Regions from separate parts of the Aliidiomarina minuta genome, predicted to be linked through region 2. Evidence: predicted binding sites of a transcription regulator. Region 2 holds the regulator's gene; the other holds the start of a gene.

Region 1 (15,222 bases), on a different contig from region 2:
GCCCGTTCGCTTTGCTGGTGAACAAAACGGGCCAGGTGCGTTTTGCCGGTTCCGGTTTCTCCCTGGATCAGTAGTTTTACGTTGCGTCGGGCTACCCGTGCAGCCAGCTGATAACAGTCGTGTGTTGCCGGACTGATTAATAAGTTGTCATCGGTCTGCTGCGGAACTCCGGCGTAGAGCTTACGCATACTCAGCATTTGCTGCAGCTGTTCTTCGGCATGTTTGGCTCGCACCAGTTCGGTAATATCACGCACGCTGGTGATGACCTGGGTTAACTCTCCATGGTCATCAAACATGGGAGTGGCACTGACAAAAATTTTGCGCTTATCATGAATGGTCTGCACCAGCGTAACAGGCTGGCGCTCACGAATGACTTCAAGAGATGCCGATTTTGATATAAAGCCCGCTTTCACCAGGTCGGCCATGTGGCGTCCGGCCACCTTATGTTTCTGGATACCAGTGATACGTTCATAGGCTTTATTGACGGTTACTGTCCTGCCGTTCCCATCGGTGATATAAACGCCATCCTGCAGTGCATCCAGCACTTTTTGCAGCTGCTTAAAATTAATCTTTTTCATTGTCATTGTTTCCTGACTCATGGTCTTTGACAAAAGTGTCATCGGTTTCGCCGCGGAAAAAGGCCTTACCGTATATCAGCAGGCACAGCAGCACACCAACGGCAAAAGCCCATGTGGCTCCTTTCACCACCAGCACCGCTGCAATGATGCCTGCGATGCCCAGGTCGCGTTGACTGGTGGCCTGCATAATGCCAATGCGCACACTGACATAACCTTGAATTATTAGTGTTAAGGCCAGCGCTACCGCCAGAATTGGCTGCACTAAAGTCACTATAGGCAGTAGTAAAAGGCCGGTATTGGTACCCCAGCGAAAAGAGCCGGAACCGCCAAAAATAGAGTTCATTGCCGCTTTGCCCTGTTTATAACGCTCGACGATAACGACCTGCATGGCAGCCCATAAAGGCCCGCACATCACCACATCGGGACCAAAAATACTCATGCCTAAGTTACGGCCGCCAAATATGAGATGTGCGCGGTTGGGGTTGTAGTCTACTTTTTCATCCGGTCGCTGGTTATCGGCTTCTTTGAGTAGCGCCTTACTTTGTAAAACATCACCGAAGAGCACTATATAGGCGGCCAGTACCGTAGGAATGGCGGTCAGGTACATGATCCAGGGTGGAAAACCCAGCCCAAAAATAGTGTATTCCTGAAACATCAGCATGAAATCAGGCTGAGTGAAGCCCCATTCGATATCTGGCCAGGGGGCTTCTTTGAACAGAGGCGCAATGACAATGGCGAGTGCAATGATAGGAAAAATACCGAGCTTGCCGAGATTTGCCCAGAGCCGAGAGCGGCTTTGCAACCAGGCAAAATGGCGGGAGAAAATCAGGTAGAAAGCGACCCCTACTGCAATGCTGATAGTGAAGGGGTACTGTTCAAAACGTCCGCCTTCAGCAAAGACCACATAAACGGCGGCAAGACCCGCCCCCATAATGATGCCCGCTTTGATAGCGGAAGGAATTAAGCGCACTACCTTGCCGGCCAGCCCGGTATACCCCAGGGTAATAGCGAGGATGCCGAGCATCATCTGAAAAGCGATCAGGGCGTGTACCCTGGCTTCGCCTTCAGGGAATGCTGAGACATACAGCATCAACAGGGGAATGGCCGGAGTGATCCAGCCGGGCACAACAGGGTCGCCAAGTAGATGATGCAGTAGATACAAAAGGCCGTTTAGAATAACAATAGCGATGGCTGCCTCAAATGGCATGCCCAGTAACTCGATCATTAAGGGAATGGCGGCCAGATCTACGGCACACATCAACAGACCCTGGAAATAATCAGGCCATTCAAAACGATAATGTACAAAAGGCAGACGTAGTTTAAATGGCCCCAGAGGTATATAAGGGGCTTCTTCGCCGGTCCCGCGTTTTTGCCAGGGTTTCATCTGTTTTCCTTATCCGCTTCAGTAAGCAGCCTGGTAAATTTTTTCGATATCACTTTGGCTCAGTACGCGGGGGTTATTGCGCAACAGGCGCTCTACTTTGATCGCTTCAGCCGCCAGTTCGGGTATGGCACTGCGTGGAATATCAAAAGATCTCAACCCCTGAGGTATGCCTACATCGCTGCACAATTGGTGCAGGTAGCTGACCACCTCGGATGCAATCTGATTTTCGGTTTTTGCCTCAATATAAAGACCTAGTGCCGAGGCTATATCGACAAAACGTTGTGCGCAGGCCAGTTTGTTCCATTCCATGACATAAGGCAGCATTAAGGCATTACTGACTCCGTGAGCCATGTGGTAGCGACCTCCCAGAGGGTAAGCCAGTGCATGTACGGCGCCTACGCCCGCATTGCCAAAAGCCAGGCCCGCCAGCAAGCTGCCGGTAGCCATCTCTTCTCTGGCTTGCAAATGGTGGGGGTTGGCGACCACTTTGGGCAGTGCAACCCGAATCATGCTCATGGCTTTAATCGCTAAGGCATCGGTAACAGGGCTGGCGAAATTAGACAGGTAAGCTTCGATAGCATGCACCAGGGCATCCACGCCGCTGGCAGCCGTTACTGAGCGGGGGCAGCTGAGAGTCATTTCCGGTGAAACTATGGCTACATCGGGCAATAACTGATCGCTGACTATGCCTTTTTTAATCTGGTTTTCAGTATCGGCGAGTATGGCTATATTGGTGACTTCAGAACCTGTGCCTGCGGTGGTCGGCAAGGTGATTAAGGGAAGCTTTCGGGTCGGAGCGTTGTTTTCGCCAAAAAACTCAAGCAGCGGTTTGTTTTGTCCTGCGAACACGGCGATAACCTTGGCGATATCCATAGCACTGCCGCCACCAACGGCTAACACACCATCATGTTTGCCCTGGTTAAAAGCTTCTGCACAGTGTTCTACTACACTGACTTCAGGTTCTGCGGGGACCTCGTCGTAGATAGTGACATTATGTTTGAACTGGGCAGTGATCAAGTCAAGGGTGCCTGACTGGCGAACCCCTTTGTCAGTCACTATAAAAGGATTGGAAACTCCCAGTTTGGCTAATTCAGTCGCGGTTTGCTGAGACGACTGAGCGCCCGTTATCAGTCGGTGGGCGCTTTTAAAAGTTGCTATGCTCATGATATCTCCTGTTAATTACTAACAGTATAGCAACATCTGTGCCAGCATCCTTGATCCGCTATCTTATTGATTTTAATGAGATATAAGTGAACGCATGGAATGTATTGATGATTTAAGTCATCAAGCAAGGGTGGTTTTGATGACGTTTATCATCAGTTTATGGGTATGCATTTGAAATATTGAGGCGTACTGAAGGGTTGAGTTGCATGGTGGAAAGTGAGCCCCGGCAGATAGCCGGGGCTCTGAGTGTTTTTAGTGGGCTAGTTTTTCGCTTAAGAACTCAGTCATTAGGGTACGTAAATGCAGGGAGGTGCCTTCGCCCTCACTGATACCATGGGTCCGGTTCGGATAGGCCATAAAACGAAACTGCTTTTGATGCCGGATTAATTCATCTTTGAGCCGTTCCGTGCCCTGATAATGCACATTATCATCGGCTGTACCGTGTACCAGTAAAAGCTCGCCTTCCAGGTTAGCGGCGTGGGTGACGGCTGACGTTTCCTCGTAACTATCCGCTTCTTCAGGTAACAGGCCTGAATAACGTTCCTGATAAATAGTGTCGTATAAACGTAAATCCGGAACTGGTGCCAGGGCAATGCCGACATGGAATCTATCCGGGTAACGGAACAGGGCATTGAGGGTTTGCGAACCGCCGCCACTATGGCCCCAGATAGCTACCCGGTCGCCATCTATATAGGACCAGCGTGATAATATTTCATCCAGCGCGTCGGCCTGGTCACGGACGGTGACTACACCGAGTTGCTTATAGATAGAATGACGCCATTCCTGTCCGCGCGGCGAGCGCGTGCCGCGGTTATCCACGGAGACCACAATGTAGCCTTGTTGCGTCAGGTATTCATGCCATAACCAGCTATGGCCCAGCCAGCGATCGGCGACGGTCTGGCCCCAGGGTTCGCCATAGACGTACATCACCAGCGGATATTCACGGCGTTCGTCAAAGTCGGCCGGGCGCATGATATAAGCATCCATTTCCAGTCCATCGCGGGCGGTAACCCGGAAAAACTCGGTATCACTGGTGATGCGCTCGTCCAGTGTGTTTTGCAGCGGCGTATTGAGTTCCAGATCAGCAATTGCCTGGTGATCTGGCAAGCTCAGCATGCGGGTCTGTGGTGCCTGGCCCAGACGGGAAACATGGTGAATAGCAAACTCAGCGTCTTCTGATATCTGATAGTCATGGCTTCCCGGCCAGTCTTCCGGCGTCAGCCGTTCCACTGCGTCACCGGTTAAGGAAGCACGCATTAACACTTGCTGTAGCGGGTTATCCGGGGCTGCAAGGTAATACACCCAACCTGCTCCCTGGTCGTCGATAAGTATTTGCTTCACATCGATAACATCATACTGGCGGTGTTCACCATATGTCAGCGGAGTGATTCCGGTGCCGTGGGTTTCACGGTCAATGCGGTAGAGTTGACGATATCCGTTACGTTCGCTGAGCCAGGTAAAACTGTTACCTGCATTGAAGAACTGGACATCATCGACCTGCTCAACCCAGGCATCGCTTTGCTCGGTAAGTAGCTGGTGGGCGGCACCGGTATCGGCTTCGGTCAGCCACAGGTGCATAGTATTCTGAAGCCGGTTCATTTGCTGAATCAGTAGTTCATGGCTATTACCCGCCCATTCCATGCGCACCAGGTAATGATCCCGCGGTTCGCCCGGAATATTCATCCATTGCGTATCACCGCCATCAGCAGGTAATACACCGATACGTAACGCAGAGTTGGTTTCACCCACTTTAGGGTAAGGGAATTGTGTTGTCGTGGGATACAGCTCTGAGACATTATCAATCAGGGTAAACATGGGTACGTCGGAAGTGTCTACCTGCCAATAGGCGATATGCTGACCATCCGGGCTCCAGCGGAAACCGTCACGCAGATAAAATTCTTCTTCGTTAACCCAATCGAAAGTACCGTTAATCAGGGTATCACTGCCGTCGTAGGTGAGCGCTTTAATCTCCTGGGTCTGCAGGTTTTGTACATAAATGTCGTTCTGCATGACATAAGCAACCCGTTCACCGGCAGGATCAAATTTGGCAAATTGCAGGGTCGACTCAGGAAAGCCCTGGCCTAATTGCAGTAGCTGGTCGGTGTTGCGATCCAGGACCCAGTAGTCGCCCAGCGTGTGAGTACGCCAGGAGCGGCGGGTGTTGGTGAAAATCAATACTTTGTTGCCATCTTCTGACCATTGGTAGTCAGCAATGGATAAAGCCTTTTCCTCGCCTTGCGGGGTGAGCTGTTCGGCACTGACTAATACTTCGCGCTCTTCGGTTCGGGGGTGATAGCGCACTATATGCTGGCCATCATCGTCGTCACTGCTTTCCAGTGTGGTATAACCACTGCCATCCTGCAGCCAGCGGCTGCTGGTAAAAGACTGCACGGCAAAAAGGTTGTCCTGATACAGTTCCTGCAGGCTGAAAGTAGGCTCGCTTTGAGTGTCTTGCGGGGAGCTGGCACAGCCGCCGAGCAGAAGGCCGAACATGGCAGCCAGTGTCATAGGTTTGAGTAGTTTCATTAGTGTTATTAGTTTGTGACTGGTAGCTGCAGTGTAGCGCTTTTTGTCAGGCATTGAAAAAGGCAGTATGCGACCTCATTTGATCTGCATTGATTCAGTATTTAGTAACCGATTAAGAAGGCTATATATGTCAGCAGAGAACCCGTTACTTGAGGATTTTGTACACCCCCCGTTTTCCCGTATCAAACCGGAACATATTCAGCCTGCTGTTGAGCAGGCCATCGCTGAAAGTCGTGAGGTGATTGAGAAGGTGGCTGCCCAGGCGAACCCGGACTGGGCGTCCCTGGTTGAGCCTTTAGATCAGGCGGACGATAAATTAAGCCGCATCTGGTCGCCCGTATCGCACATGAATTCTGTGGTCAGTGAAGATAAGTTGCGTGAAGCTCATGACGCCTGTTTGCCTTTGCTGTCAGAATACAGCACCTGGGTTGGTCAACACCAGGGGCTGTACGAGGCCTATCAAAAATTGCATAACAGCGACGAATTTGCCCAGCTGAACAAAGCCCAGCAGCGTGTTATTACTGACACCTTGCGTGACTTTGTATTGTCCGGTGTAGCGTTAGACGCGGATGATAAAAAGCGCTACGGCGAGATCCAAAGCCGCCTGTCGGATTTAAGTTCAACCTTTAGCAATCAGTTGCTGGATGCTTCCAATAGCTGGTTTAAACAGGTAACTGAAGAGAAGCAATTATCAGGCCTGCCGGAAAGCGCTATCGCAGGCGCGGCTGAGCTGGCTAAAGAAAAAGAGTTAGAAGGCTGGGTATTTACTCTGGATATCCCTAGCTACCTGCCGGTGATGATGTATGCCGACGATCGCGCTTTGCGTGAAGAAATGTATAAAGCCTTCACTACCCGGGCGTCAGATCAGGGCCCGGAAGCCGGTAAGTTTGATAACAGCGAGGTCATGGATGAAACCCTGGCGTTGCGCCATGAATTGGCCAACCTGCTTGGCTTTGCTAATTTTGCTGAGTTGTCATTAGACACTAAAATGGCAGAGTCACCTAAACAGGTGCTGGATTTCCTGAATGATTTAGCGCAGCGTTCATTGCCGGCAGCCCGCAGCGAAGTGGAAGAAGTCAAAGCATTTGCAAAGCAAGAGCATGGCGTAGATGACTTAGCAGCCTGGGACATGGGGTATTACAGCGAGAAACTAAAGCAACAGACCTATTCAATTTCGGATGAAGTCTTACGGCCTTACTTTCCGGAACAACAGGTTGTAGAGGGTCTGTTTGAAGTCGCTAAACGTCTGTTCTCTGTACGCATTGAAGAAAAACAGGGAGTAGATACCTGGCATCCACAGGTGCGTTATTTTGAGATTTTCGACAGTGAGGGTGAGCATCGGGCCAGTTTTTATCTGGATTTGTATGCACGGGCGAAAAAGCAGGGTGGTGCCTGGATGGCCGAATGTGCAGTACGTCGTCGGTTACCTGATGGGCAGCTGCAAAAACCTATTGCCTACCTGACTTGCAACTTTAATAAGCCAGTGGGCGATAAGCCAGCGCTTTTCACCCATGACGAAGTCATTACCTTATTCCATGAATTCGGTCACGGCCTGCACCATATGCTGACTCAGATTGAGGTAGCTGGAGTTTCAGGTATTAACGGTGTGGCCTGGGATGCAGTGGAGCTACCGAGCCAGTTTTTAGAAAACTGGTGTTGGGAAGAAGAAGCCTTAAGCTTTATTTCTAAGCATTATGAAAGCGGCGAGACCTTACCTCAGGATTTGCTGCAGCGTATGCTGGCCGCGCGTAATTTCCAGTCGGCCATGCAAATGGCACGTCAGCTTGAGTTCTCGCTTTTTGATATGCGTCTGCATGCTGAATTCGACCCTGCTGAAGGGGCACAGATTCAACGTATTCTGGATCAGGTGCGGGAGCAGGTGTCGGTATTCCCACCACCTTCTTATAACCGTTTTCAGCATGGCTTTGGGCATATTTTTGCTGGGGGTTATGCAGCTGGGTATTATAGCTACAAGTGGGCTGAAGTTTTGTCTGCAGACGCCTTTTCTCGCTTTGAAGAAGAAGGCATTTTTAATCAGCAGGTTGGGCAGGACTTCTTACACGCCATTTTGGAGCGAGGCGGTAGTGATGATGCGATGCAGTTGTTCAAAAAATTTCGTGGTCGCGAACCGGATATATCCGCTTTATTGCGTCATTCAGGTATAGCGGCCTGAAACTGAAAAATCAGTAGCGGCGTCAGATGGCGCCGCTGACTTTCAGTACAGTACGAACGACAAAGCCCACACTCAGTAACATCAGTACGATAAGGACGATGCCCACTATGATATAGGGGGCCGGACTACCGTGAGAAAAATCACGTAAGCGCGCCTTTTCGGTTTGCACACCAAAGAAGGCGGCTACTACGCTAAAAAATACCTGTAACAGGTTGGGGCGCTTTTTCTCAGGTTCACTCATTTGTTGGTATATTGATTATCGGTTTGCTTTGCTGAAAACATCAATTCAATCAAATCCAGATAATGGAATTGGAAGGAGCGGCTACTAGCGAGCCAGCGTGGCCAACTTAGGCCATCTCCTTTCTCTCCTGGAGCTAAATCCAGCTGCTTACAATCGTAATCTGATGAGGGTGAGGACGTAACCCCATCCAGATGAACGCAAGGTTGATCTGCGGAAGCCATTAAATGAGCAGAGGTTTGCGTACCGACTACTACTGAGCCGAAGACCAGCACGGTGCCAAGCATCAACATCAGAGGTACATTTTTCATAGTCGGACCCATTTATAAGGTTGAAAGTTTTACATTGGTTAATTTAACACCAATGTAAAAACAGATCTACAGGTGAATGAAAGCCCTGCTACTGATAAACTATCGCCACTTTTGTGCAGGACTCTGGATATATGACCATGCAGAATAATGATTACTTGATTGCCCCTTCGATTTTATCCGCCGACTTTGCTCGCCTTGGAGAGGAAGTGGATAATGTGCTGGCCGCTGGTGCTGATGTAGTTCACTTTGATGTGATGGATAATCATTTTGTGCCTAACCTGACCATAGGCCCCATGATTTGTGATGCTTTGCGTAAGCATGGGGTAACTGCGCCTATAGACGTTCATCTTATGGTTGAGCCGGTAGACCGAATTATTCCTGATTTCGCTAAAGCGGGTGCTTCTATTATTACCTTTCATCCGGAAGCCTCCACCCATATCGACCGCACTTTGCAGCTAATTAAAGATCAGGGCTGTCAGGCCGGATTGGTTTTTAATCCCGCCACGCCCCTGCATTATCTGGATTATGTGATGGATAAAGTGGACGTTATTTTACTCATGTCAGTGAATCCTGGTTTTGGTGGTCAGTCCTTTATTCCTACTACGCTGGATAAATTACGGGAAGTACGTAAGCGCATTGATGTTAGTGGTCGTTCGATACGCTTAGAAGTTGATGGCGGTGTAAAAGTCGATAACATTCGTGACATTGCAGATGCTGGGGCTGATATGTTTGTTGCTGGTTCTGCTATTTTTGGTCAGCCCGATTACAAACAAGTCATTCAGGCCATGCGCGAACAACTGAAATAAATTTATATAAGGTATAAAAACACATGAACAAGCCAGTCGTACTCAGTGGGTGTCAGCCATCCGGTCAGCTTACTATCGGTAATTACATGGGGGCACTGCGCCAGTGGGTGACCATGCAGGACTCACATGACTGCAAATTTATGCTGGTCGATCTGCACGCTATTACCGTACGGCAGGACGCTAAAGCATTACGTCAGGCTTCTCTGGACGGTCTTGCTTTGTATATTGCCTGTGGTCTGGATCCAGCCAAAAGTACTATTTTCCTGCAGTCTCATGTGCCCGAGCATACTCAGCTAGCCTGGATTTTAAACTGTTATACGCAGATGGGTGAGCTTAATCGCATGACCCAATACAAAGATAAATCAGCGAAAAGTGAAGCCAATATGAATGCGGGGTTATTTACTTATCCTGTGCTTATGGCCGCTGATATTCTTTTGTACAATGCGAATCAGGTACCTGTTGGCAACGATCAGAAGCAGCATCTGGAGCTGGCGCGGGATATCGCCACTCGTTTTAATAATATCTATGGTGAGACTTTTGTGGTGCCGGACCCTTTTATTCCTGAACACGGCGCACGCATTATGAGCCTGCAGGATCCGCTAAAGAAAATGTCTAAGTCAGATGATAATGCCAATAATTTCATTGGTTTGCTGGAAGAACCAAAGAAAATAGCGAAAAAAATAAAACGTGCGGTAACCGATTCTGACGAGCAGGCACGCATTTATTTTGACCCTGAAGAAAAACCAGGGGTATCTAATTTACTGACTTTATTATCAGGTGCTACCGGACGCAGTATTGTTGACTTAGTACCTGAATATGAAGGCAAAATGTATGGTCATTTAAAAGGCGATGTGGCGGATGCGGTAGTGGCTATGCTGGAACCTGTGCAGCAGCGATATTTTGAGTTGCGCGAGGACCGGGCTGCGCTGGATGAAATCATGCGTAATGGCGCCGACAAAGCTCGTGAGTCAGCAGCAGCTACTCTTGCGCAGGTATATGACACTGTGGGATTTGTGGTGCCATCCAGATAAGGCTGACACCTATTAAAATGCGGTGCTCAGTCTAACTTACGCACCGCATTTTCCAGAGTTGCCGCACTGAATTCACCGATGTGGGTTGTATTGAGTCGCCCCTCAGAGTCAAAGAACAGCGTGGTAGGCAGCGCGTAAGAGCCTATCGCATCACTTATTTCCGAGTTTTTATCGAGCAACACGTGGGGCAGGTTGAGCCCCTGCTCCTGCAAAAAGTTTTCTACCAACTCTGAATCTTCGCCCTGATTAATCGTTAAGAAGGCCACTTCTGGCCATTTTGCCGCCGCATCCTCCAGCAAGGGCATTTCGCGCACGCAAGGCGGACACCAGCTCGCCCAAAGGTTAATAACTACAGGTTGCCCGGCAAAATCCTGGCTAAGATTAACCGATTCCTGTTGTAGGTTATAAAGAGAGGCCTGAGGAAATTCGGTTTGTTGTATCTGATACTGAAACAGTAAAGAGAGTAAAACCCCCGCCGTAACACCACCAAGGCTGGCCGTCGCGATAGCCTTACGAGCCAGAGGATAGCGGCGCAGTTCGTAAAGGCCCCAGGCTATACCTGCAATAAAGCCCGCGATCAGATTGAACCCCCCGTCACGTACGTTAAATATCTGCCACGGAGCACTGAAATAGCTATCGTAATAAATTATTACAAAAACGAGTCGGGCACTGATTAGTGCGACCGCTATAATTCTGAACACAGCATCTGCCGCTCCGACGTTCTGACGTCTACCAAGCCACCAGGCAATTGCCAGCGCCAGAACGCAGCTGAACAGGAAGATAAGGTGTTGGGTAGCGAAGGCAAAGGGTCCTGCAGTGACAGACATAAAGTCTCCGTGTTGTTATGATTTTTACATAGCTTACCTGCTGAAGCTGGCAAGGACTATAGTAAGCTAAGCCTTTAGCTCATGTGAGTACTGATTTTAAAAATAAGTATACAAGGAAAAGATGATGAATAGATTAATAAAGCTGGCAACATCTATGATGATGCTGCTTGTACTGAGCGCAGGACCTGCACAGGCGTCACTATTGTGGAAAGTAAGCGGTAATGAGCTGACTCAGCCTTCTTATCTATTTGGCACTATTCACGTAATCTGTGAAGACCGTTTTATCATGAACGACGCCATTGAAGACGCATTTGAGCAAAGTGAAACATTGGTAATGGAGCTGGATATTAGCGCTCCTGGCACCATGCAGAGGCTGCAGGCTCTCATGGTAAACGAAGAGGGTCCTTACCTGGACCGTTATCTGAGTGAAGAGCAGCTTGAAACCATAGATGCCTATTTTCGGGAAAATTTAGGTGCGGGTGTCGCCCAGCTGGGTGGGCTTAAACCGATGGCGCTGAATTCTATGGTTATGATCGGAGGCTTGCCCTGCGCCGACACTACCTCTTATGAAGTTTATTTCATGGAGCAGGCTGATGAGCAGGAAATACCTATTGTAGCGCTGGAAGATGTTGATTTTCAGATGGGGCTGTTTGATGAAATTCCTTTGCAGGAGCAGGTCGATTGGTTATGGGAAATGATCAGTGATAGCGAAACCGGCGAAGCTTTGATGGAGTCGATGGTTCAGGCCTACGCGGAACAGGATCTGGACGCACTGATGGAAATCATGATGGATGATCCTCAGTTCAATCACTATATGGAAATGTTTATTGATGAACGTAACCGCAACTGGGTTGCGCCTTTGCGTGAGCAGATGCATGAAAGCTCTGCCTTTATAGCGGTAGGTGCCGGGCATTTGCCGGGCGATCAGGGGCTGGTTAACTTATTGCGTGAAGCTGGATATGAAGTTGAGGCAATAGCGCAATAAATATAGAGCAATAAATAAAACGGCGGGCGCAGAAGTCCGCCGTTTTATTGTCTTCTGTTATAACTGGTTTAGCGGGACTTTAAGGTAGATTTTGCCATTACTTTCTACTGGAGGCATTTTCCCAGCACGAATGTTGACCTGAATAGATGGCAGTATCAGGCGTGGCATCTCTAACGTTGCATCACGGGCATCTCGCATTGCAACGAACTCCGCTTCAGAAACTTCATCGCGCACGTGAATATTATTGGCTCGCTGTCGGGCAACTGTGGTAAGAAACTCGTGCGAGCGCCCTTCTGGTGGATAGTCATGGCAGATGTACATCTTAGTATCATCTGGCATAGCTAATAGTTTCTTAATAGAGCGGTACAAGGTTTTCGAGCTGCCGCCGGGGAAATCGCAGCGCGCAGTACCTACATCAGGCAGGAACATAGTATCACCGACAAAAAGGGCCTGTTCATTGACTACATAAGCGAGATCTGCGGGCGTATGACCCGGTGTGTGCAAAACCCGGAAGCTCAGTTGACCGACTTTAAACTCTTCGCCATCAGCAAATAAGCGATCAAAATGTGCTCCATTGGGAAGAAACTCTTTTTCAAGGTTAAAAGTTTCTTTGAATATCTTCTGCACATCTTTGATGTGCTCACCAATACCTACTTTGGCGTTCAGCTGCTGGCACAGATAGGGGGCAGCAGACAAATGGTCGGCGTGAGCATGAGTTTCTAAGATCCACTCGATAGTAAGCCCTTCTTCATGGACAAAATTCACTATGTTCTGAGCACTGTCAGTTTTTGTGCGGCCCGACTTATAATCGAAATCGAGCACAGGGTCTATCACCACCCCTTTCCCCTTGGGTTTGTCATAGACTACATAGCTAAAGGTTTCGCTGTCCTCATCTAAGAACGCTTTGACTATAGGTGCAGGTAAGTTATGGGTGGTCATAATGCCTCCTGAGACATAGATTAACTGGTTGCTTAATTCGTATTGTTATATATATATTCTATTTGGTTATTTATCAAGTTATACTGTGTCTGATAAATCGATTGCGATCATGATTAAAATCAATAGTTGAATCGATTAAGAGCGGTATTGATAAAAACTAGTGAGTCACGCTGAAATTATAGACGTTGTCTTCTAAACTGTAGTTGTTCTACTATTATGCTTGCCCTAATAAAAGTATGGCGAGTGCGACAATTGGTATCAGGACGCCAGGTTACTACAAGAGTATAGTAGGTGTACTCACTATGAGCTATGAGGAGTAGCTGATGGAACTCGATCCCATTTTACTTTCGCGAATCCAGTTTGCGTTTGTTGTATCTTTTCACGCCATTTTCCCGGTTTTTACTATAGGTTTAGCTTCCTATATAGCCGTTCTTGAAGGCCTCTTTTATAAAACTGGCAATAAAGACTGGGAGCGTTTGTCTAAGTTCTGGCTGCAGGTTTTTGCCGTAGTTTTCGGTATGGGCGTGGTGTCCGGCATTGTCATGTCATTCCAGTTCGGTACGAATTGGAGTAATTTTTCTTATGCCACCGCTAATTTTCTGGGGCCGGTCCTCAGTTACGAGGTGCTGACTGCCTTTTTCTTAGAAGCCGCTTTTCTCGGCGTGCTTTTGTTCGGTCGCGATAAAGTTCCGCAGGGCGTCCATTTCTTCTCAGCAATGATGGTGGCAATTGGTACTTTTATTTCTTCATTCTGGATCCTGTCCGCCAATAGTTGGATGCATACGCCGGCCGGTGTAGAGATTCGTGAGGGACTCTTTTATGTGACAAGTTGGTCGGAAGCTATTTTCAACCCTTCCTTCTGGGTGCGGTTTTTCCACATGGGACTGGCTTCATTCCTGACCGGTGGTTTTGTAGTAGCAGGTGTTAGCGCCTGGTACCTGCTTTGCAAACGGGATGTTGAAATTCATAAAAAAGCCCTGTCCATGACTCTCTGGTTGTTGCTTTTTATTGCTCCAGCGCAGGTCGTGATGGGCGACATTCATGGTTTGAACACGCTTGAACATCAACCTATGAAAGTAGCTGCTATGGAAGGTAACTGGGAAACCAGCCGGGGTGTGCCTTTATTGCTTTTTGCTATCCCGGACAAGGAAAATCAGACTAACCATTTTGAAGTGGGAATTCCTAAATTAGCCAGCTTGATTCTGAAGCACGATTGGGACGGCGAAGTGCCTGGTTTAAATGAAGTACCCGTGGAAGAGCAGCCTGTGGTAGGTATTGTATTCTGGGCCTTCCGTATTATGGTTGCTGTGGGCATGTTGATGGTGGTCTTTGCTGTTGCTGGTCTGTTTATGCGCAAAGGAGGCCGTTATGCGACTTCGCCCTGGTTCTTAAACGGGCTCAGGCTGATGGCCGTGACCCCTTTCATTGCGGTACTTGCCGGTTGGCTAGTCACGGAAACGGGGCGTGCTCCCTGGCTGGTGTATGAGGTCATGACGCATGCGGAAGGTGTTACCCCTTCGCTCACCGGAGGTATGGCGTTATTCACCTTAATTGGTTATATCCTGGTTTATTCCCTGGTATTTGCGGCCGGTATCTATTATCTGATGCGCGTTCTGCGTGTTGGGGCTGAACCGGAAGCTGATAAGAAAGATCATCTGCAACGTCCGAAGCGGCCATTATCTGGCGCGGATGCCGCGTGGGAAGAAGGAGTTGAAAATCATGAATGAAGCAGGCTTTGATCTGGTCTATATCTGGGCGGGCATTATAGCATTTGGCATTATGATGTATGTGCTTATGGACGGTTTTGATCTTGGCTTAGGAATATTATTTCCCTTTGCCCCAGGTGACGAAGCCCGAGACGTGATGATGAACTCAGTAGCGCCGGTCTGGGATGGCAACGAAACCTGGCTAGTGCTCGGAGGAGCCGGCTTATTAGCGGCTTTCCCTCTGGTCTACTCGGTGTTTTTGCCCGCTTTGTATATTGGTGTGTTTTTGATGTTAGCGGGCCTTATTTTCCGCGGTATAGCCTTCGAATTTCGTTTTAAAGCCAAAACGTCACGCTATTTGTGGAACTGGGCTTTTGCGATAGGTTCGACCGTCGCTGCTTTTGCTCAGGGCGCCGTGGTAGGTACCTATATTCAGGGCTTTGCCACTGAAAACATGATCTATTCTGGTGGCGCATTCGACTGGCTGACACCTTTCACTGTGCTGACTGGCCTGGGTCTGGTGGCCGGTTATGCTCTGTTAGGGGCAACCTGGC
Region 2 (15,222 bases):
AACCGATGAAATTAATAACCTTGTCAATACTATCCAAACATCTATCAGCGATGTTTCTACCGTTATTGAAGAAGTTCAGATTGCATCAAGAGCAACTACCACCGAAGCCGGAGAAGCAGAAACTGCTATCGCCCAGATTCGCCAAGCGGTTGAGAATATTTCAGCAATGAACATTCAGATTGCTAACGCCACTGATGAGCAAAGTCGGGTAACTATGGAAGTGAGTGAAAATGTCACCGACATCAGTGACCTTTCAGGAAGTAATGAGGATAATAATAAATCGTTAACTGCACTAAGTGAGTCTCTTAATAGCAATAGTGAGGAGTTGAGTAACCTGGTTCGTCGCTTTAAAACCGATTAATACTTAATTAATACTGAACCGATTGAAAAGGAAGTCGCTTGCTGTGACTTCCTTTTTTTATAATTAACTCCCAGACCATATCGGGATCCGTACAGGCACCGAGCATGACATCTGTTTGCCAGGTATTCATATCTGTCCGTTGCCAGATGACAGGTATGCGGCCCATGTACATACTGAGCCCCCGAATCTCACTTTGCTGTAGACTAAGCTCCTGCTCGCTGATCAACTTAAGCTGAACCGGTTTTTCAACAGGCATTTGAGGATGATCGCTGATGAGCCAGAATCGACTACCTCCGATTTCATATTGACAGCTTTCATTCAGGGGGCTCATACCAGAGCAAAAGGGAGACTCGCTAATCTCATGCGTTGTTGAGTCACCGCAGGCAAAGGCAACACTGGCTAATAAAACAACACCGGTGATGCGTAAAGTACTTGAGAATGTTAACATTGAGTTGAATCTTTTCCTCTGACAGTCGCGTATTGTGTATATAGTACTCAGTACATTGATGGAAATCATTAAATCCATCGCATTCGCTATATTTTCACTACCAAAACTCGTAAAATGCACTGGATTTTTAATAGTATCGGACGTACACGATGAGCCAAACTATTCCACAAGAAACTAACTATAATTTAAAAGTGGTCAAGCAGTTTACTGTCATGACTATTATCTGGGGGATTGTTGGTATGGCCGTAGGGGTGCTCATTGCAGCACAACTCGTATGGCCTGCCCTCAATTTTGACACACCTTGGTTAACCTATTCCCGGTTACGCCCATTGCATACCAATGCAGTTATATTTGCCTTTGGTACCAGTGCGCTTTTTGCGACTGCTTATTATGTAGTACAAAAAACCTGTCAGGTGCGGCTATTTTCCGACAAATTAGCAGCATTTACCTTTTGGGGCTGGCAAGCGGTCATTGTTTTAGCAGTGATTACCTTGCCATTAGGCATAACTACCAGTAAAGAATACGCTGAACTGGAGTGGCCAATATCGATCTTAATTGCAGTCGTCTGGATTGCCTTTATTATTGTGTTCTTTGGTACCCTGGCTATTCGCCGTACTTCTCACATTTATGTGGCTAACTGGTTCTACGGTGCTTTTATCATTGCCGTAGCTTTACTGCATATTGGTAACAATCTGGCCGTTCCGGTTTCCTTCACTAAGTCATATTCCATCTACTCAGGTGCAGTGGACGCTATGATGCAGTGGTGGTACGGGCATAACGCCGTAGGTTTCCTGCTAACCGCTGGTTTCCTGGGCATGATGTATTATTTTGTGCCTAAACAGGCTGAGCGTCCGGTTTATTCCTATCGTTTGTCGGTGGTTCACTTCTGGGCACTAATCTCGATTTATATCTGGGCGGGTCCTCACCATCTGCACTACACAGCGCTGCCTGACTGGGCACAATCTGTGGGCATGGTGATGTCCGTGGTACTTTTTGTACCTTCCTGGGGGGGCATGATCAACGGTATTATGACCTTGTCCGGAGCTTGGCATAAGCTGCGTACCGACCCTATTCTACGTTTCCTGATTGTTTCACTGTCGTTTTACGGTATGTCCACCTTTGAAGGTCCGATGATGGCGATTAAGTCCGTCAACGCGCTTTCTCACTACACAGACTGGACTATCGGCCATGTGCATTCAGGTGCCTTGGGCTGGGTCGCTATGATCAGTATCGGCGCTATTTATCATCTGATACCTGTATTATTTGAGCGCGAACGCATGTACAGCATCAAGCTGATCAATACCCACTTCTGGTTACATACTATTGGTGTAGTACTTTATATCGTAGCTATGTGGATATCAGGTGTAACTCAGGGGCTGATGTGGCGTGCAGTGAATTCTGACGGTACTTTGACCTACAGTTTCGTGGAGAGCCTGGAAGCATCTTATCCGTTCTATTTCGTGCGCTTTGTCGGTGGTGTCTTCGTCGTCGCTGGTATGCTTATCATGGCGTACAACGTTTATAGAACAATGCGCAGTGACCAGGTTCGTAAGAGCGAGCCATTACCAGCTGCACAATCGGTTTAAGGAGTCGCTGAGTCATGAAAAAGAACAGACATGAATTAGTAGAAAAACATGTTGGCTGGTTTGCCGTGTTATCTATTGTCGCTATCTCTATTGGTGGCCTGGTAGAAATCACTCCCCTGCTCTTTCAGGATCAGGTCAATGAACCGGTCAAAGATCTGCGCCCTTATACGGCGCTGGAGCTGGAAGGTCGTGACATCTATATCCGTGAAGGTTGTGTTGGCTGTCACAGTCAGATGATTCGTCCTTTCCGTGCCGAGACTGAGCGGTATGGACATTACTCGGTAGCGGGCGAATCGGTATGGGAGCACCCTTTCCTGTGGGGCTCCAAGCGTACCGGTCCTGATTTGGCCCGCGTTGGTGGTCGTTATAGTGACGAATGGCACTACGTTCACCTGATGGATCCACGAGCGGTGGTTCCTGAGTCCAATATGCCTGGTTATCCCTGGTTAGATGAACGTAAGCTGGATGGTCGTCTGACCGCTCGCAAGCTGGAGACTTTCCGTCGTTTCGGTGTGCCTTATACGGATGAAGACATTGCGTCCGCGAAAGAAGATGTGCAAGGCAGAACCGAGATGGAAGCTTTGATTGCTTATCTTCAGTCACTAGGCACTTCACTAAGGTAGCTATTATGGGTGGACCAACTTTTCACGCGTTTTATACACTGCTGGTCTTTGGCGTAATTATCATCGTCATTTGGTGGGCCTACAGTCGCAGAAATAAAGATAAATTTGATCATGATGCGAACTCTATCTTTGAGGAAGATAAAGCCAGAGTGAAGTCAGATCAGAATAAAAAACGGGAGTCAAATAGCGATGAGTAGCTTCTGGAGTGGATGGATTATTGTTCTGACATTAGGCCATTTGATTGCGCTAATCATTTTGCTGCGCTGGAACATGACAAACTATACGGATGTCGAAGAAGGCGAGAACATGGGCCACGAATTCGACGGGATCAGCGAGCTGAATAACCCGTTGCCCAAGTGGTGGACTTATTTGTTCTGGATTTGCATTGGTTGGGCGTTTTTATACCTCGCCCTCTACCCTGGCCTGGGTAACTTCCAGGGCTTGTTAGGCTGGTCCAGCTCCAACCAGGATATTCGTTCTTTGGAAGAATCTCGTCAGGCAACTGAGCAGGCAAGAGAAGAAGGACGGATCGTGCAGTATGACCGCGAACGAGCGCGAGCAGAAGAACAGTACGGTCCTATTTTTCAGCAGTATGCGCAAATGTCGATTGAGGATATTTCTCAGGACACTGACGCCCTGCGTCTCGGCCAGCGCCTGTTTCTGCAAAACTGTGCGCAGTGTCATGGTTCAGATGCCAGGGGCTCAATAGGCTTCCCTAACCTGACTGATGGTATATTTAGCTGGGGCGGTTCCCCTGCCGACATTAAGAAAACCTTAATGGAAGGTCGCGTCGCTGAAATGCCAGCTTTTGGTGATCAGCTTGGTGAACAGGGTATCCGTGAAATGACTGCCTATGTGTTAAGTCTGAGTGGCCGTAACGTCGACCGACAGCTGGCACGAGCTGGTGAGCAAGGGTTTGCTGCCTGTGCAGTATGTCATGGCCAGGATGGAACGGGGAATCCTGCAATGGGCGCACCTGACCTGACCAATAATGTCTGGTTATATGGCGGTTCACAACGTGCGGTTGAAGAAACACTGCGTTATGGCCGAAATGGTGTGATGCCGCGTTGGGACACCATTCTGGGCGAAGACAAAGTACAGATACTGTCAGGTTATGTGTTAAGTCTTTCTGACTAATAATATCTTGATTCAACAAGGACAGAGTGTGCAGGAAGCCCCGTTCGCGGGGCTTTTTTATAAATATATTGGCAGTTACATACAGAGGTAAAACAAAAAAATGCAAACCCAAGACCGTGATACTAAACCCTGGTATAAGCACTTCTGGCCCTGGTACATTATTGCTATGAAAGTAGCCGTTATTACCGCTTGCGGGGTAACTGCCTGGTTAATCTATAAAAACCCGGCATCCATGGTGGTCGATGATTATTACCGCGAAGGCAGAACCATTAACCTGCAACTGGAAAAAGTAGCCCGCGCTGAAGATTTAGGCATTGCCTTTCTGGTGGAGATTGATGACGATTATATTCAGCTTCGTTTTGATGGTGTTGAACCTGAAAACCGGAGCGCCCTGCAGGTCAATTTTTATCACCCGACACTGGATGATAAAGACTTCGAATTAAGGGTTCCCCACTCCGGCGATGGTATGTACCGCCAGGAACTGCCACGTTCAATATCCGGTCACTGGCGCATTATTGTAGAACCCTTTAACAACGAATGGCGTGTCAGTCAGAATGTGCAACTACCACAGGACAGTGCGTTTTCACTGGTTCCTGATAATTACGGTATTTAATTGGTTATGAGCAGTGCAGTGCGTTGTTTTCATTGTCATCAGCCGGTTCCCGCCGGACTGAACTTAAGCGTTGAAATAGACGGTGAAGACAAACCTATGTGCTGTTATGGCTGCCAGTCGGTGGCCGATACTATTGTCAGTCAGGGCCTGATTCATTTTTATAAGTTTCGTGAAATCGATGATGAAGGCGTACCTCAGGCACTGGTTCCTGAAGAGCTGGACTCGCTGCATGAGCAGGTCAAAGCCTATGACGATCCGGATATTCAGCGCGAGTTTGTGCGCAGCGGTGACGTCAATGAAGTGACCCTGGCTGTAGAAGGCATGACCTGCGCTGCCTGCGCCTGGCTTATTGAACGGCAGTTAAGAGGCCTGTCCGGCATCCAGCACGTGGTTGTGAATGCGACAACGGACAGGGTCAACGTCAAATGGTTGCCTGAAACCCTTAAACTAAGCGATATTCTGGCCAGTATCCACAAGGTTGGCTATCGTGCATTGCCTTTTCAGCAAGCCGATTTAGAACAGAGTTTTGAAAAAACCAGACGCAGCTATATCATGCGCCTGGGCGTCGCCGGGCTGGCTTCTATGCAGACCATGATGGTGGCTTTTGGTCTTTATTACGATGATATTGATGATATGCATCGTCTCTATTTTTGGTGGGTGTCTTTGCTGTTCACCGCCCCGGTTATTGTCTACAGTTGCCAGCCTTTTTTCGCTAACGCTATCCGTGCATTGCGGGCACGTACTGTGAACATGGATGTCCCCGTATCTCTGGCTATGATGCTGGCATTTGTCGCCAGCTTTTATGCCACTGTTTTTGATACCGGCGAAGTTTATTATGAATGTGTTTCTATGTTCGCCTTCCTGCTTCTGGCTGGCCGCTACCTGGAACTGCTGGCCAAACATCGAGCGGTCGCTAATGCTGCCAACCTGATGAAGCTGATCCCTGCTTTTGCCGAGCGCCGGCATGATGACGAATGGCAGCGTGTGATGGTCAAATACCTGCAGATGGACGATGAAATCCGGGTTAAGCCCGGTGAACCGATTCCTGTTGACGGTGAACTGATTTCCGAACAAGCCTGGTGTGATGAATCTCTGCTTACCGGTGAAAGCCGGCCAATAGCCAAGCAACAGTGCGACAGTCTTTATGCTGGCAGCGTAAATCAGCAGTCACCACTGATCATGAAAGTAAAAAGTACGCATCAGGATACCTTGTTGGCTGGCATTGTCTCACTTCAGGACACGGCTATGCAGCAGAAACCTAGGTTTGCCCGTCTCGCTGATATTGTCGGTCGTTATTTTGTAATAGGCACCCTGACTGTTTCCAGTTTAACCTTTTTAAGCTGGATGCTGTTATCCCCAGCGGACGCCTTCTGGGTCACCCTTGCGGTGCTCGTGGCCACCTGCCCTTGTGCCCTGGCTCTGGCAGCTCCGACCGCGATGAGCGGCGCTATTAATCGCCTGAACCGAAGTGGCGTACTGGTCAAAAATGCTGCAATCCTGGAAATATTACCCAAGGTCAATACGCTCTGCCTGGACAAAACCGGCACTCTGACACAAGGGCGTTTCAGCCTGGTGCAAAGCTGGTTCCGGGAAGTGGGTAATGAATCGCAGTACAGTGCTATCGCACGCTCCCTCGAACAGTATTCGGAACACCCGCTGGCCCGCCCTTTCCAGCAGATCGCGGTGCAGGAAGTCTCGCTGGACAACGTGGATAACCAACCCGGTCAGGGACTGAGTGGTTTGCATAAAGAGCAGGATTATCGAATAGGCAGTTTGAACTATATTCAGCAATGGCATCCAGATGCTCAGTCACCACTGCCTCAGGCCAATGTGTATTTATGTGATCGTTCAGGAATTCTGGCGGCCTGGCAGGTAGATGACGAGTTAAGGCCGGATGCACTGGATATGGTGAACTGGTTTAAGAAACGAGGTTTTAAGCTGATTATGCTGACCGGTGATCATCAGGACCGGGCTATGAGTATGGCCAAAATTCTGGGCATAGAAGATGTTCGGGCCGGGTTACAGCCGAAAGACAAAATGGAAAGTTTACGTGAACTGCAACAGCACGGCGCGGTAATGATGGTCGGGGATGGTATTAATGATGCGCCGGTGTTAGCACAGGCCGATGCCTCGGTGACCTTTGCTTCCGGCACTGAGCTGGCTCAAGCTGGTAGCGACGTGGTCATTTTAAATGGCCGCTTGCATGCCTTGCAGGGGTTATTACACACGGGGACTTTAACGCGCGCTATTATCCGCCAGAACTTTGCCTGGGCTCTGGGCTACAATGCCGTTATTCTGCCGCTTGCAGTAACCGGTCATGTGGGTCCATTATGGGCTATGCTGGGTATGTCAATCAGCTCACTCATAGTAGTTTCCAATTCATTACGTTTATTAAAAAAACCGCGCGGAGGCTAACCATGGAAATCATTCATATCGCAGTGCCTGCCGCTATTCTTCTGGTTATTCTGGTGATAGCACTGTTCTGGTGGGCGGTCCGTAACGATCAGTTTGATGATCTTGAACGTCAGGGCATGAATATCCTGCTGGACGAAGAAGAGCCGCAGAAAAAAAACAACAAAAAGGCAAACAAACAGGACGACGATGCAGCAAATTGATCTCGTTTCCGCCGTTCTGATGGGGCTGGCCGGTAGTGGACACTGTATTGCTATGTGTGGTGGTCTTGCGGGCGCTATGGGGCTGAATCAATCGCCATGGCGACTGTTGATTTATAATCTGGGGCGTATTTCCTCTTATATGCTAGCCGGGGCTATTCTGGGTAGCGCTATTTTTGCCATCACTCAAGTGAGCAATCAATCCTTAATTATAGTGCGTTTCGCAGCTGGACTGATGATGATATTACTTGCTTTGTATATCACCAGAGTCTGGATGGCATTGGCCTTTCTGGAGCGCGTTGGCGCTTATTTATGGCGTTTGATTAAACCCCTGCTAAGGTATTTCCCGGCGAATGCCGGTGCCGGTCGTTTGTATATTGCCGGTATGTTGTGGGGCTGGCTGCCCTGCGGTTTAGTCTACAGCGCACTAACCTGGGCCGCTTTGTCAGGTAGTCCCCAGGGCGGTGCTCTGACTATGCTGGCATTTGGTCTCGGAACTTTACCTTCCATGTTGATTTTCGGAGTGTTTAGTCGCAAACTGAGTACCTTGGTGACTTCTGCTGGTTTTCGCTGGGTCGCCGGTATCTTATTGTTGGTATACGGCATCATGACCTGTGCTGTTGCTGTGCAACAATGGAACTGATTTAAAGGAAGAAATAACATGTCAGAACGTTTTCGGGTAGTAAGCAATATCAATTGTCAGAACTGTAGTATCAGTCAGTTATGCCTACCTTACACGTTGGATGACTCATCGCTCAATCAGCTGGATAATATTATTGAGCGCAAACGCCCTTATCACAAAGGCGAACTGATCTTTCAGGCTGGCGAACCTTTACGATCCTTGTATGCGGTGCGCTCCGGCAGCTTCAAAAGCTACAGCGTTTCTAATGACGGCGATGCTCAAATCACGGCATTTCATCTGCCCGGTGATTTGATTGGTTTTGATTCAGTTCACAGCTCCACTTATTGTAGTTTCTCTGAAGCACTGGAAACATCCATGGTCTGTGAAATTCCTTATGCAAACCTGGAGACCCTGAGTGACCAGTTGCCCTTGTTGCGGCGCCAGGTTATGCGTTTAATGAGTAGTGAAATAAGTGCGGATAAACAACTGATGTCATTACTTAATAATAAAAGTGCTGAACAACGCCTGGCTACTTTTTTACTCGACTTCTCAGAACGTTTTCGTAGCCGCGGCCTTTCTTCCCGTGAATTTCGTTTAAGCATGACTCGTGCTGAGATTGGAAACTTCCTTGGCTTAACGGTAGAAACGGTGAGCCGGCTACTTAGTAAGTTGCACAGAGAATCCTGTATTACGGTAGACGGCAAGTTTATTTTCCTTAAAGACAGCCCGCGGTTGCAGGATATAGCGGGTTTACAGTTAAGAGCTTGCGCTACATCATAGCGAAGTGCCTTTGATCAGCTACACTCAGGTGGGAAGCAATCAGGAGACACCCTATGTATAAGAATATTTTAGTTGTACTCGATCCGTCTGCGGATTCACAAAAAGCTCTGAACAGAGGGTTAAAGCTAGCTCGGTTGCAGTCAGCTTCACTTACTCTCTTTCTCTCAATCTATGACTTTTCCTATGAAATGACCACCATGTTGTCCGGTGAAGAACGAGAATCAATGCGTTCGGGACTGGTAGAAGGCCATGAGCAGTGGGTAGAAGACTTATTGAAAGATTATGATACCCGAGGATTGGAGCTGGATATTAAAGTGGTTTGGCATCATCGGCCGTTTGAGTCCATTATTAAAACCTCTCTTGAGCAAAAACATGATCTTATCATCAAGGGCACTCACCGCCACGATAAACTGCAGAGTGTTATTTTTACGCCTACAGACTGGCATTTATTGCGTAAAGCCCCCTGCCCCGTACTTCTGGTTAAAGAGCATGAATGGCCTCCGCATGGCCAGGTTATAGCTGCGGTTAATGCCGGCGCCGATGATAAACCTCATCAGTCATTAAATGAACGTATTATTAAATCCGCTAAAGGCATGAGTGAACTGCTGGAGGCCCACTTACATCTGGTTAACTGTTACCCCACTGCACCGCTGAACATGGCTATTGAAATTCCAGAATTCGATACCAGCGATTATCAGGCTAATGTGCGTAATTATCATCAGGAATCATTAGGCAAATTAGCTGAAGAGCACAGGCTGCTGGAAGAAAACCTGCATGTACGCGAAGGTTTGCCTGAGGACCAGATACCTGCCCTGGCAGACGAGCTTGATGCCGAACTGGTGGTATTAGGTACTATAGGTCGTACCGGTATTACTGCCGCCTTGTTGGGGAATACCGCCGAACACGTGATTGAGCAGCTTAATTGTGATGTCCTGGCGATAAAACCCGAAGGCTTTAAATCACCACTGGCGGAATAGCATTTAAACCCTTGCTGTGGGCAGGTATACTAGCGCTTTTTAACGATGCAGCGCCGCCTGCCCACGCTTTACAGGGTTTATAATGTCTCAACAACAGAAACAGCAATATAGTTTAAATAAACTGGAAAAGCGCATTCGTCGCCAGGTTGGCCAGGCTATTAATGACTTTGCTATGATCGAGGAAGGCGACCGAATAATGGTTTGTCTGTCAGGCGGCAAAGACAGTTACACTATGCTTTCAGTCTTGCGTTATCTGCAGCAGGTTGCTCCGGTTTCTTTTAAAATTATTGCCGTTAATCTGGACCAGAAACAACCCGGTTTCCCAGAGCATATCCTTCCACAATACTTGCAAGAAGCTGGCGTAGATTACCGTATTATCGAAGAAGATACTTACGCTATTGTTAAAGAGAAAATTCCCGAAGGAAAAACCACTTGCTCCTTATGCTCGCGTTTACGTCGCGGTATTCTGTACCGTACCGCAAAAGAGCTGGGAGCTACCAAAATAGCACTGGGTCATCACCGTGATGACATGTTGGAAACGCTGTTTTTGAATATGTTTCATGGTGGAAGCCTGAAGTCCATGCCGCCTAAGTTGGTGAGTGATAATGGCGAGCATGTGGTGATTCGTCCACTTGCTTACGTTAAAGAAAAAGATATTCAAGTCTACGCAGATGCTCAGAAGTACCCCATTATTCCCTGTAACCTTTGTGGTTCGCAAAAAAACCTGCAGCGGCAGTCGATAAAAGACATGTTGCGTCAGTGGGACCAACAGTTTCCAGGGCGTATTGAGAGCATGTTTACTGCTATGCAGAATGTAGTGCCATCGCACCTGACAGATAATAAACTATTTGATTTCGCCGGGGTTAAACAAACGGGAACTCCCATGATTGACGGAGACACCGCTTTTGATCAGCAGGTTATAACTGGTAATGTCTTTCAGAAGGAAGATAACGACATTGATATGAGTATCAATGTCGTTAATATTGGCAAGTCTTAAGAGTCAATCTCTTCCTGAACTTCAAGAATGATAGGACGATTGATGCGTATCATTTGATTTAATTCTTCAATATACTCCTCGCCACGCTCAGAATAACTTAACAATCCCTGAGTTAAATATGTCGAGGAGATATCGTCATTGTTGGCGCGCAGCTCTGAACGTATCCCACGTAAATCAGAATAAGCAAAGTGCGTATTCAGGTTGCGAATATAACTACGTACAGAAGCTTCCATACTTTCAAAAGTACGAACCTCATAAACCTGTCCGTCTGGACGCGCTGCTGGAACTAAACCACAGCCCTGAGTCCAGCACCATTGGCCGAAGAAATTAAGTGCATCCGTAGCAAACCGCGAAGTCCCCCAACCAGACTCATTAGCGGCCTGAATTAAAATTAAAGTATCAGGTATAATATCGGCCCGATTCAATAAATCGGCGATTTGACCTTTTCGCTGAGTTTCTTCGACCCGATAAAAGTTGGCCATTTCATTCAGCCATTCTTTCTCTCGATTAGTTAATGTTTTTCCAAGTCTTTGCTTTTCCTGAATACGACGCAAATGCACTCGCTGCTCTTCAATACGCTGATTCTCTTCATGAATAGCGGGTAATAAATAAGCAAAAAATGTTTTTTTGCGCTCAGTGATATCGCGTATAGACGCAAAGTCAGGCAAGTCAGTAGTAGTCGTTGCCGGACTTACATAAACAGCAGGTAATCCGGTGGTGACAGTTGCCTCTCTGCTAGTATCTGCTTCCATCTTTTCAATCTGTTCATAAAACGGATAGATAACGGCGATTACAATAACCAGTGTTGCTATAATTCTAAAAAGCCAATTCATTCAGTACACCTCTTGAGAACGAAACCCAACTATACCTATTGTTTCTTTACAAATCACGCGGACCAGGTATTTGAGTTGTCACTGTCGTCATTATCTTCTGCTTTATGAGATGTTTTAGCCTCATTTTCATCTGTCGCAACACCAAAAATCTCGCGGTATAAAATACCCTTGACGTTGTAATACATAGGAGCCACCCAGATGAGGCCCAGTCCAAAAGGAATGGCTGCAACAATAAATAATCCCAGCATCGCGGCATACACTGTCGCAAAAGCGAAAAAACGTTTAATGACTACCAGAAAAGATGTTTTTACTGCCTGCAATGGAGAAAGCTGGTACTCGGCGACTAAAGGCAGCGCCATAGAGAGCGTAATGGAAAAAAAGGCGATAATAAGTAAAACTAAAATACTGCCTGCAGCAAACATTCCTGGCAGTTGTACGATAAGGGAAGTAATAATGGCGGTAATAATTAAAGGAAAAGGTCTTTTCAGAAACATAAAGACATCATTTACCCGGCTTTTTTTACCAATACTATGTTGGATCCCCATCATATGAACAGCGGCCATTAGTGGAGGCATAATAAGTAATTGTAAAAGGCCCAGAATTTGAGTGCTGTTGCCTTCTTCCAGATTTAATTCACCACCAAACATAAATTGAATAACCAGCATGATGGCGATAACAAGAATTGCTAAAGCGACTACCAGAGCACCTAACAGAGGAGAAAAGGTCGTTTTTGTAAGCTCCCAGCCTTCACTCAAAACAGCGACAGGCCTGAACTCAGATTCCTGCCGCAGCGCCTTATCCAGGCTACCCCCTACTCGCTTTTTGTTACTCATTATTACTCCAGTTAAAATTACCGAGGGCGCCATTATCGCTTACTGAAGGGAATAAAGACCAGCCCGAAACTGGATTTTCCTTTGATTAGCCTTCATGATCTTAAGCCCGTCTTCAATAAGGATTCAGAATATGGCGCGCAGACCCCGTCCCCGAGTCAGTAAATTACTTTTGTTTAACAAGCCATTTGCTGTATTAACTCAGTTTAGTGGCCAACAGGGTGACAGCACGCTGGCTGACTATATTAAGGTACCTGATGTGTATCCAGCCGGAAGGCTGGACAAAGACAGTGAAGGCCTGCTCCTGCTGACTAATGATGGCCGCTTACAAGCTCGAATCAGCGATCCGGACTTTAAACTGGAAAAAACCTATTATGTATTAGTTGAAGGTGAACCTTCCATATCTGCTCTGAATGCATTGCAGCAAGGTGTCGAACTAAAAGATGGCCTTACCCGCCCAGCTCAAGTGGTGCAAGTAGATGAACCAGACTGGTTATGGCCACGGAATCCACCGGTTCGGATTCGCAAAAGCATTAAGGACACCTGGTTAAAACTGACTATCCGCGAAGGTAAAAATCGCCAGGTGCGACGCATGACAGCACATATTGGGCACCCTACTCTGCGTTTGATCCGTTCACAGGTGGGTAACTGGACTATTCAGGATATTGCGGTCGGAGAATGGTATGAAGCGGCTCCTGAAGGGCTGGCAAACGTAGCGCAGCGACAGAGAAAGTGATAAAATCCGTCACCTATTGCAAGCCATCCAGGTTCAAAATGAGGTCCAGGCACAGGCATGATCCACTCTTCTGAAAAGCCCCCAGCAGAATGCAAAGTTATCGTCGGTATGTCCGGCGGTGTTGATTCTTCCGTTTCCGCCTACTTGTTACAGCAGCAGGGCTATCAGGTTGAAGGCCTGTTTATGAAAAACTGGGAAGAAGATGATACCGATGAATACTGTGCTGCTTCTGAAGATTTGGCAGATGCGGAAGCTGTATGCCAGAAATTAGGCATTGAGTTGCATACGATCAATTTTGCCGCCGAGTACTGGGACAACGTATTTGAATATTTCCTCCAGGAATATAAAGCTGGCCGCACTCCTAATCCAGATATCATGTGCAATAAAGAAATTAAGTTTAAAGCATTTCTCGAGTTTGCCGCCGACGCCCTGGAAGCCGATTATATTGCGACCGGACATTACTGCCAGCGCCGCTTTAATGGCACTAGCTGGGAGCTGTTGCGTGGTCTCGATGAGAATAAAGATCAGAGCTACTTTTTATATACTCTTTCTTCAGAACACATTGCGCAAACGTTGTTTCCTGTAGGCAGCATAGAAAAACCTGAGGTGCGGCGTATTGCCGAGGAACAGGGACTGGTAACTCATGATAAAAAAGATTCCACGGGTATCTGCTTTATTGGCGAGCGCAAATTTAAAGACTTCTTACAACAGTATTTACCCGCTAAACCCGGTCCTATGGTTACCGTAGATGGCGATGTCATCGGTGAACACCAGGGCCTGATGTATCATACCCTTGGTCAGCGTAAAGGTTTGCTGATTGGCGGTATGGCTAACGCTGGCGAAGACCCCTGGTATGTTGTCGATAAAGATGTTGCTAAAAATCACCTGATTGTGGCTCAGGGGCGCAACCACCCGCTTCTTTTCTCGGATGGGCTGATTGCCAAACAGTTACACTGGGTAAACAGAGAAAATATAAAGCACAGCATAGAGTGCACAGTGAAGACACGTTATCGTCAACAGGATATTGGTTGCCGTATTGAACCTCAGAATGATGAGACTCTGCATGTTTATTTTGACGAGCCGATATCATCGGTTACTCCGGGACAGTCCGCCGTATTTTATAAGGGAGATGTCTGCCTTGGCGGCGGCATTATTGAATCCCGTATCACGCAACACGAGGTCGCATTATGAGTCAGTTGGCAACGGATATCTGGCAACAACGTATGCTCGCATTTGCCGGTGTCTGCCTGGCTTCTGTGTGCGTGCAACAACTGGCTAAACGCGGTGAAGTCGTTCCTGCAGAAGCACCGGACACGTTAATAAACAGCCTGTTAGTCGTTGATCCAGAAAATACAGAGGCTGTTTATGGTGATCTTTACCAGTTGCGCCCTGGGTTACAGGTATTGCTACGGCAGCTCGATTCCCAGGGAGACAAGGACGTAGAACAAACCCGTTATGTAGTAGGTATGCTGCAGTTAGAGCGACGCCTGGTAAAAAGCGACGCTGCGTTGCAAAAAATGGGTGAAAGTATTAATCAGGTAGTTCGTCAACGTGAAGAATTTAACTTTGATGAGGCAACCGTGATCAATAATCTCGGTAGTCTGTACAGTGATGTTATAAGCCCTCTGGGCCCTCGTATTCAAATTAATGGTGACCCTCAACACCTTAAACAAACCCAGGTTCAGCAACGCATCAGAGCTTTGTTGCTGGCAGGGATTCGCAGCGCAGTATTATGGCGTCAGCTTGGCGGCAAACGTCGTCAGGTTATTTTTAATCGCAAGCAGATGGTCAATGCAACACGAGACCTGCTGGCTAAAATCAGTTAACTTTTTGGAGCTAAATAAGCATGCAGCTTTCCCCACTCAGTGCAATTTCCCCCGTAGACGGCCGTTATGGCAATAAAGTCGATGCCTTACGCCCCATATTTAGTGAATATGGCCTGATAAAATTCCGGGTTACTGTTGAAGTGCGCTGGCTGCAGAAGCTTGCCAGTATTCAACAAGTAGAGGAAGTCCCGGCTCTTTCTGCTGATGCCAATCAGTTATTAGACTCCATACTGGAAGACTT

What was found. The regulator FNR, encoded in region 2, switches genes on or off when oxygen is low (the NO sensors DNR and NnrR bind a similar motif). The targets are predictions, from matches to a motif close to TTGATCTAGATCAA.
Region 1: CWE09_RS12930 (cytochrome ubiquinol oxidase subunit I) is a predicted target of FNR. The motif match lies at 13,072-13,085, and genes of this name have one in related genera.

Annotation. Positions count from the first base shown of each region.
Region 1 covers NZ_PIPL01000003.1:240,397-255,618, forward strand. The annotation lists gene CWE09_RS12870 (sigma-54 interaction domain-containing protein) at 1-578, opposite strand, end outside; gene CWE09_RS12875 (hypothetical protein) at 565-1,962, opposite strand; gene CWE09_RS12880 (iron-containing alcohol dehydrogenase) at 1,981-3,126, opposite strand; gene CWE09_RS12885 (S9 family peptidase) at 3,379-5,652, opposite strand; gene prlC (oligopeptidase A) at 5,780-7,825, shown strand; gene CWE09_RS12895 (DUF2970 domain-containing protein) at 7,848-8,066, opposite strand; gene CWE09_RS12900 (hypothetical protein) at 8,063-8,374, opposite strand; gene rpe (ribulose-phosphate 3-epimerase) at 8,506-9,180, shown strand; gene trpS (tryptophan--tRNA ligase) at 9,204-10,211, shown strand; gene CWE09_RS12915 (TlpA disulfide reductase family protein) at 10,238-11,038, opposite strand; gene CWE09_RS12920 (TraB/GumN family protein) at 11,160-12,023, shown strand; gene CWE09_RS12925 (MBL fold metallo-hydrolase) at 12,081-12,962, opposite strand; gene CWE09_RS12930 (cytochrome ubiquinol oxidase subunit I) at 13,286-14,689, shown strand; gene cydB (cytochrome d ubiquinol oxidase subunit II) at 14,682-15,222, shown strand, end outside.
Region 2 covers NZ_PIPL01000001.1:584,676-599,897, reverse strand. The annotation lists gene CWE09_RS02890 (methyl-accepting chemotaxis protein) at 1-361, shown strand, start outside; gene CWE09_RS02885 (hypothetical protein) at 369-809, opposite strand; gene ccoN (cytochrome-c oxidase, cbb3-type subunit I) at 959-2,395, shown strand; gene ccoO (cytochrome-c oxidase, cbb3-type subunit II) at 2,410-3,018, shown strand; gene CWE09_RS02870 (cbb3-type cytochrome oxidase subunit 3) at 3,024-3,215, shown strand; gene ccoP (cytochrome-c oxidase, cbb3-type subunit III) at 3,208-4,155, shown strand; gene CWE09_RS02860 (FixH family protein) at 4,256-4,768, shown strand; gene CWE09_RS02855 (heavy metal translocating P-type ATPase) at 4,775-7,183, shown strand; gene ccoS (cbb3-type cytochrome oxidase assembly protein CcoS) at 7,186-7,383, shown strand; gene CWE09_RS02845 (sulfite exporter TauE/SafE family protein) at 7,370-8,023, shown strand; gene fnr (fumarate/nitrate reduction transcriptional regulator Fnr) at 8,042-8,782, shown strand; gene uspE (universal stress protein UspE) at 8,836-9,759, shown strand; gene ttcA (tRNA 2-thiocytidine(32) synthetase TtcA) at 9,842-10,756, shown strand; gene CWE09_RS02825 (glucosaminidase domain-containing protein) at 10,753-11,589, opposite strand; gene CWE09_RS02820 (DUF2189 domain-containing protein) at 11,643-12,422, opposite strand; gene CWE09_RS02815 (pseudouridine synthase) at 12,553-13,155, shown strand; gene mnmA (tRNA 2-thiouridine(34) synthase MnmA) at 13,213-14,346, shown strand; gene hflD (high frequency lysogenization protein HflD) at 14,343-14,981, shown strand; gene purB (adenylosuccinate lyase) at 15,002-15,222, shown strand, end outside.